2 regions of the Microbacterium sp. MYb64 genome follow, and region 2 is predicted to be linked to the other one. Evidence: riboswitches for the same ligand, from Rfam matches in the RefSeq annotation. Region 2 holds a riboswitch; the other holds the start of a gene.
The links. Region 2 has a riboswitch for thiamine pyrophosphate ahead of CQ044_RS11875 (ECF transporter S component). Riboswitches for the same ligand answer to the same signal wherever they lie in the genome.

Region 1 (3,401 bases), on a different contig from region 2:
TGCAGCCCGGCAACGGCCGCACCGCCGTGGTCGAGGACGCGGCTCCCATCCGCGGCGCCGCCGGCGCGAGCGAGTTCGTCACCCGCGTGGTGCGCGGCGTGGATCCGTCCCGTCCGACCCCGCCGTGGATGGTCGCGCGCCTCACGCTCGCGGGCATGCGTTCGCTCGGGGTGCTGATCGACATCACGAACTACGTGATGCTCGAGCTCGGCAACCCGGTGCACGGCTACGACCTGGACAAGCTCGACGGCAACATCGTGGTCCGCCGTGCTGCGCAGGGCGAGAAGATGGTCACGCTCGACGGCCAGGAGCGGACCCTCCACGCCGAGGACCTGCTCATCACCGACGGATCGGGTCCGATCGGCCTCGCCGGCGTCATGGGCGGCGGCACGACCGAGATGAGCGAGACCACGCGCAACGTGCTGATCGAGGCGGCGACGTTCGACCCGATCACGATCGCGCGCTCCGCGCGCCGGCACAAGCTGCCCAGCGAGGCGTCCAAGCGCTTCGAGCGCGGAGTGGATCCGCTCATCCCGTTCGCGGCCGCGCGTCGCGTCGCCGACCTGATGGTCGAGCTCGCCGGCGGAACACTGACCGAGGAGGGCGGCGCGCTCTTCGCCGAGGTCTTCATCGAGGGCATCGACCTTCCGGCCGGCTTCGTGCAGGGCCTGATCGGCGTCGACTACACCGACGACGAGGTGACCGGCGCACTCGAGACGATCGGCGCCGAGGTGACGGCCGTCGACCCTTCGACCGCTGAGCTCGTCGAAGCGTCAGGGACCGGCTGGAACGTGATCCCGCCGAGCTGGCGTCCCGACCTCACCGACAAGTGGTCGCTGGCCGAGGAGGTCGCGCGCATCCACGGACTGGACCGGATCCCGTCCGTGCTGCCGACGCCGCCGTCCGGCCGCGGACTCACCGACCTGCAGCAGGGCCGGCGCCGCGTCGCGAACGCGCTGGCCGCCGCGGGGCTCGTGGAGACCCCGGCGTTCCCGTTCACCACGCAGGAGCAGAACGACCTGCACGGCTCCGCCACGGGGGAGCGCATCCCCGGTGTGCGCCTGGCGAACCCGCTCGACGGGCAGGCGCCGTTCCTGCGCCGTTCGCTGCTCCCCGGCCTGCTGCAGATCGCGCACCGCAACATCGCGCGAGGGCTCGTGGATCTCGCGATCTTCGAGACCGGCGTCGTGTTCCTGCCCGAGCCGGGCGTCGTCTACGGCACCGACGAGGTGCCGCCGCTCGGCGTCAAGCCCTCGGACGAGACGCTCGCGGCCCTGGACGCCTCGATCCCGCCGCAGGCCCGCTTCGTCGCCGCGCTGTTCACCGGGCACGTGACCCCGCGTCAGCCGGGACGCGCGGCCGAGGAGTACGGTCTCAGCGAGGCGCTCGACGCCGTGCGCGTGATCGCGGATGCCGCCGGCGTCGAGATCGACGTCGTGCAGGGGGGCCGCGCTGCTCTGCACCCCGGACGAACCGGCGTGCTGCAGGTGCGCGACGCATCGACGGGCTCCACGACCGAGGTCGGCTACGTGGGCGAGCTGCACCCGCGGGTCTCGGCCGACGCCGACCTGCCGGGACGCGCGGTGGTGCTCGAGCTCGACCTGGACGGCGTACTGGGGCTGGCGGGGGAGCGCGTGGTCGCGGCCTCGCTGTCGACCTACCCCGCCGCGACGCAGGACGTATCCCTCGTGATCGCCGCGGGGATCCCCGCCGCCGATGTGAGCGCGGCCCTGTCCGAGGGCGCGGGCGCGCTCCTGGAGTCGGTCCGCCTCGTCGACGACTACCGCGGCGAGGGCGTCGCGGACGGATCCAAGAGCCTGAGCTTCGCGCTGCGCTTCCGGGCCGACGACCGCACCCTGACCGCCGCCGAGGCGACCGAGGCGAAGCTCGCCGGCGTCGCCGTCGCGGCCGAGCGGTTCGGAGCCCAGATCCGCGACTGAGACGCGACACGAACGCACGACAGGGGAACGCCTGCACGACCGGATCCGCGGATCCCTCGTGCAGGCGTTCCTTCGTCGTGCATCCGTCGCGCGAGAGGCAGGCGGGCCGGAACCGTTCCTGGCTAGACTGGCCGGCAGTGACACGGGGTGCCGCATCCGCGGCTGAGAACAGACCCGTCGAACCTGATCTAGGTCGTACTAGCGAAGGGATGTCGCGATGAGCGCGCGTCTGGAAATGTCGTCCGAATCCGTGGTGGAAGCCGCCGCGGACCTTCTCACCGAGCTGCGAGCGGAGCCCCCGCTCGTGCACTGCATCACGAACTCGGTGGTCACCGGGTTCACCGCCAACGTGCTGCTGGCGCTGGGCGCTGCTCCCGCGATGGTGGACATCACCGGCGAGGCGGGCATGTTCGCCGCGATCTCGTCCGGGCTGCTGGTGAACCTCGGAACACCGACGCCCGAGCAGCGCTCCGCGAGCCTCGAAGCCGTCGGCGGCGCCCGTTCGGCCGGCACCCCCTGGGTGCTGGATCCGGTCGCGGTCGGCGCACTGCCGGTGCGCACCGCGCTCGCGCAGGACCTGCTCGCGCTGCGCCCCACGCTCATCCGCGGCAACGCCTCCGAGATTCTCGCGCTCGCCGGCCGCAGCCAGGGCGGGCGCGGCGTCGATGCGCTGGACGGCACCGAGGCCGCGGCCGGCGCGGCCCGAGAGCTGGCCAGGATCACCGGGGGAGCGGTGGCGGTATCCGGCCCGGTCGATCTCCTCGTCGATGCGGATCGCGAGGTCCGCATCGCGAACGGCGATGTCCTGCTCACCCGGGTCACCGGCGGCGGCTGCGCGCTCGGCGCCGTGATGGCCGCGTTCCTCGGCGCGGCCCGGAAGACGGGCGACAGCCCGCTGGTCGCCGCGGCCGCGGCAACGCTCGTCTACACGCTCGCCGCCGAGGACGCCGCGGCGCGGTCCGAGGGGCCTGGGTCCTTCGCGGTCGCCCTGCTCGACGCCCTCGCCGCGATCCGGCCGGACGCCCTTCCGGGGCGCGCCCGCGTCGAGGCGCGGGACTCCGCGACGGCGGGGGTCGCGGCATGACGCCGACCGGCCTCGCGACCGCGCCCCGGTCCGCGAGCACGTTCCCAGCAGCGCCGCGCCGGAGGCTGACGGCCGACGATCTCGCCCTCTACCTCGTCACGGATCCCGTGCTGAGCGGGGCGCGCGGTGTCGCGGCCGTGGTCGACGCGGCGGTCGCGGGCGGCGTGCGATTCGTGCAGCTGCGGGACAAGGACGCCGACGACGCGTCGATCGTGGACCAGCTGATGGAGCTCTCCGAGGCCATCGCGGGGCGGGCGCTGCTCGTCGTGGACGACCGTCTCGACGCGGTCGTGGAGGCGCGGCGCCGCGGCGCCCGCGTGGACGGGATCCACCTCGGCCAGTCCGATGCCTCGCCGCTCCTGGCGCGCTCGGTGCTC
Region 2 (3,401 bases):
CACCACCTGGGTGGTCTCGCCCCACGCCGTGTCGACCGTGCCGAGCGTCGCGCCCTTGTCCACCGTCTGCGGCTGGTCCTTCAGGGCTGCTTCGAGACCTGCGTACAGAGCACGCGAGGCATCGACCCGACCCGCGTCGCTGTCCTGACCGAGCGCGGCGACGTAGATCCGCACGGTGGCGTCCCCGTCCGTGACGTCCTTGGCCGAGAGCAGGTTGTACCGGGTGTCGGCGCCGTCGCCGATCGTGCCGGTCTTGATGCCCACGATGCCGGCGTCGTCGATGAGGCCATTGGTGTTCTTGACGACACCGGCGCCGGGCAGCTCGACGCTCTTCTGCTTCACGATCCCGGCGATCACGGGGTTCTTCTCGGCGATCTCCCCGAGCTGGATGAGCGCGCGGGGGGTCGAGACGTTGCCGAAGTCGAAGCCGGAAGGGGTCACGACGGTGATGTCGGCGAGGTCGTGCTGGCTCAGCCACTGATTCGCGGCGGCCGCATAGTTCTCGTCCGAGCCCCAGACTTCGCGAGCGAGGCGGTCGGCGTAGTTGTTCGCCGAACCGAGCAGGATCCCCTCATACAGCTGGTACTGCGTGAGGGATCCGCCCACCGGCACGTCGAGCGCGGACTGATCCTGACGGAGGTAGTCCCAGTAGTCGTCGCTGTCGGCCTGCGTGAACGCGAAGGACGGACCCTGCTCGCCGGCCTTGAGCGGCATCTTGTCGAGTGAGGCGAGCACCGTCACGAGCTTCGTGATGCTCGCCATCGGAGCGTGCTGCTCCGCCGAGGCGACGGTGCCGATGCCGGCGACGCCCACGGCGGCGCTGCCGATGGCGGGCCATGCCGCAGCGGCGGCAGGGGCGGCCGGGGGCTTGAAGGCGACGGGGGCTGCGACGGGCTGCACGGCATTGAGCGGCCAGAGCGCGGTCGCGGCGCCGTACGCGATGACGACGGCGAGCACCCCGCCCAGCGGCAGCAGCACTCCTGGCCGGGCGAGGGTGCGGTGCGGGGCGTCGTCCAGCAGCGCGCGGGACGACGCCGCAGCAGCGGCCGCATTGCCAGCGCCGACCCGGGCCACGTCCACCCAGGCGAGCGCGGCGGTCGGGGTGCGGTCGGGGCCTCGGACGAGCGACGCCGAGGGCAGCGGCCGGTTCGTGCGCGCCCTGGTGGCGGGACCGGAAGCGGGGGTCGCAACGGGGGCAGAGGCCTGCGCAGTCGCCGCGACGACGGGGGCTGCGGCCGCGACATGGGCGGCGTCTGCCGGGGTGTCCGAGGGCTCGACCGGGGCCGGATCCGTCGCCGAGATCGCCGGGGCCTCGCCGGTGGCAGACGTCTGGGAGGCTGTCAGGGCCGCGCCGGCGGCAGGAGTCGCGGAGGTCATCGAGGCGGCGGCGGTGGCCTCGGACGCCGTCGCGCTCGTGATCGCCGGGTCCTGGTCGACGACTTTCGATGCCGACGGGTCCGGATCCGTCGTGCCTCCGAAAAGCGGTGCGGAGGCGGGGGAGTCCGGCGCGGGGAACAGCGGCTCAGCCACAGGGGCCTCGCGCGGGGGGAACAGCGGCGCGGGTGCGGTCGGCTCCGGGGCGTCCGGGAACAGCGCTGCGGGTTCCGGTGCGGGCTCGTCGATGGCCGTGCGGGAGGCGTCGGCAGCGGGTGCGTCGGCGTCGGCGATCTCCGGATCGACCTGGGCGGCCCCCGGACCGTCGTCATTGTTCACCCCCCTACCGTATCTGGCGGCCCTGTCAACGGCGGGTATCGCGGGCGTTCTCGCGTCACGCCGTGTGACGAGGCGGTCGCCGGTGCGCCCCAGCGGGGCTAGGATGGGCGGATCACCACGGGAGTCCGGCGAGCCGGGCTGAGAGGGAGCGAATCGCGCTTCGACCGTCGAACCTGATCCGGATCATGCCGGCGCAGGGAGGAGCATTTCTCATGCATGCATCTGCAACCGCACAGAACGTGAACACCAGCGGGGTGGTCGCACGCCGCCTGAACTGGCGCGTCGTCGATATCGTCGTGGCCGCCGTGCTCGGCGTCGCGATCGGCCTGGTCTTCTGGGTCTGGAACACGATCGGCTACGCCTGGTTCACCGCGGCCGACGGCCTCACTCCCGGCCTCGGCGGCATCGCCGTCGGGATCTGGCTGCTCGGCGGCGTGGTCGGCGGGCTCGTGATCCGCAAGCCCGGCGCCGCGCTCGTCGTCGAGGTCGTGGCGGCGATCGTGTCGATGCTGATCGGCAACATCTGGGGCGTCTCCACGGTGCTCGAGGGCATCGCGCAGGGACTCGGGGCCGAGCTGATCTTCGCGATCTTCCTGTACCGCCGGTTCTCGCTGCCCGTCGCCGCGCTCGCCGGCGTCGGAGCGGCCGCGGGCGCGTGGTTGTTCGAGCTGTTCTACGGCAGCTCCCCGAACATCCTGAAGTCCGTCGAGTTCAACACGATCTACCTCGGCGCCCTCGTCGTCTCGGGCGCGCTGCTGGCCGGCGTCCTCGGCTGGCTGCTCGTGCGCGCCCTCGCCGCGACCGGCGCTCTCAGCCGCTTCGCCGCCGGACGCGAGCTCCGCCGCGAGGTCTGACATGACCGCGGGTGCCGCTCGCGTCGTCGCGGACGGGTGGGGCTGGCGTTACGCCGGCCGCCGCCTGCCCGCGGTCAGCGACGTGACGTTCACGATCGAGCCGGGGGAACGGGTGCTCCTGCTCGGTGCGTCCGGGGCCGGCAAGTCGACCCTCCTGACCGGCATGGCGGGGCTGCTCGGCGACGCCGACGAGGGTGAGAGCCGCGGATCCCTGCAGGTCGACGGATCCGATCCGGAGAGCCAGCGGGGCAGGATCGGTCTGGTCCTGCAGGATCCGGACGCCGGCGTCGTGCTGAGCAGGGTCGGCGACGACGTCGCCTTCGGCTGCGAGAACCTCGGCGTGCCCGCGGAGCACATCCCCGCGCGCGTCGCCGAGGCGCTCGGCGCCGTCGGTCTCGATGTGCCGCTGGACCGTCCCACGGCGGCGCTCTCGGGCGGCCAGAAGCAGCGGCTCGCGCTCGCGGGCGCTCTCGCCATGCAGCCGGGGCTGCTGCTGCTGGATGAGCCGACGGCCAACCTCGACCCCGACGGCGTGCGGGAGATCCGCGCGAGCGTCGAGCGCGTCGTGGCCGCGACCGGCGCCACGCTCGTGGTCATCGAGCACCGCACCGCGGTGTGGGCGGATCTGATGACCAGGGTGATCGTCGTCGGCGCTGACGGCGGCCTCCTCGCCGACGGCCCCCCGGACGAGGTGTTCCTGGTGCACGGCGACGCCCTCGCGGAAGCAGGCGTGTGGGTGCCGGGCCACCCGGTGGGCCTGCCGACGCTGCCGGTGCGTCCGGCGGCAGATCCCGTCGATGCGATCCTCTCGGCCCGCGCTCTTGCCGTCACCAG

Region 1: another riboswitch for thiamine pyrophosphate. It lies ahead of thiM (hydroxyethylthiazole kinase); the one in region 2 lies ahead of CQ044_RS11875 (ECF transporter S component).

The regions. Positions count from the first base shown of each region.
Region 1 covers NZ_PCOW01000020.1:69,810-73,210, forward strand. The annotation lists gene pheT (phenylalanine--tRNA ligase subunit beta) at 1-1,940, shown strand, start outside; TPP riboswitch at 2,074-2,167, shown strand; gene thiM (hydroxyethylthiazole kinase) at 2,158-3,024, shown strand; gene CQ044_RS15695 (bifunctional hydroxymethylpyrimidine kinase/phosphomethylpyrimidine kinase) at 3,021-3,401, shown strand, end outside.
Region 2 covers NZ_PCOW01000012.1:29,817-33,217, reverse strand. The annotation lists gene CQ044_RS11880 (D-alanyl-D-alanine carboxypeptidase) at 1-1,713, opposite strand, end outside; TPP riboswitch at 1,821-1,930, shown strand; gene CQ044_RS11875 (ECF transporter S component) at 1,926-2,567, shown strand; gene CQ044_RS11870 (ABC transporter ATP-binding protein) at 2,569-3,401, shown strand, end outside.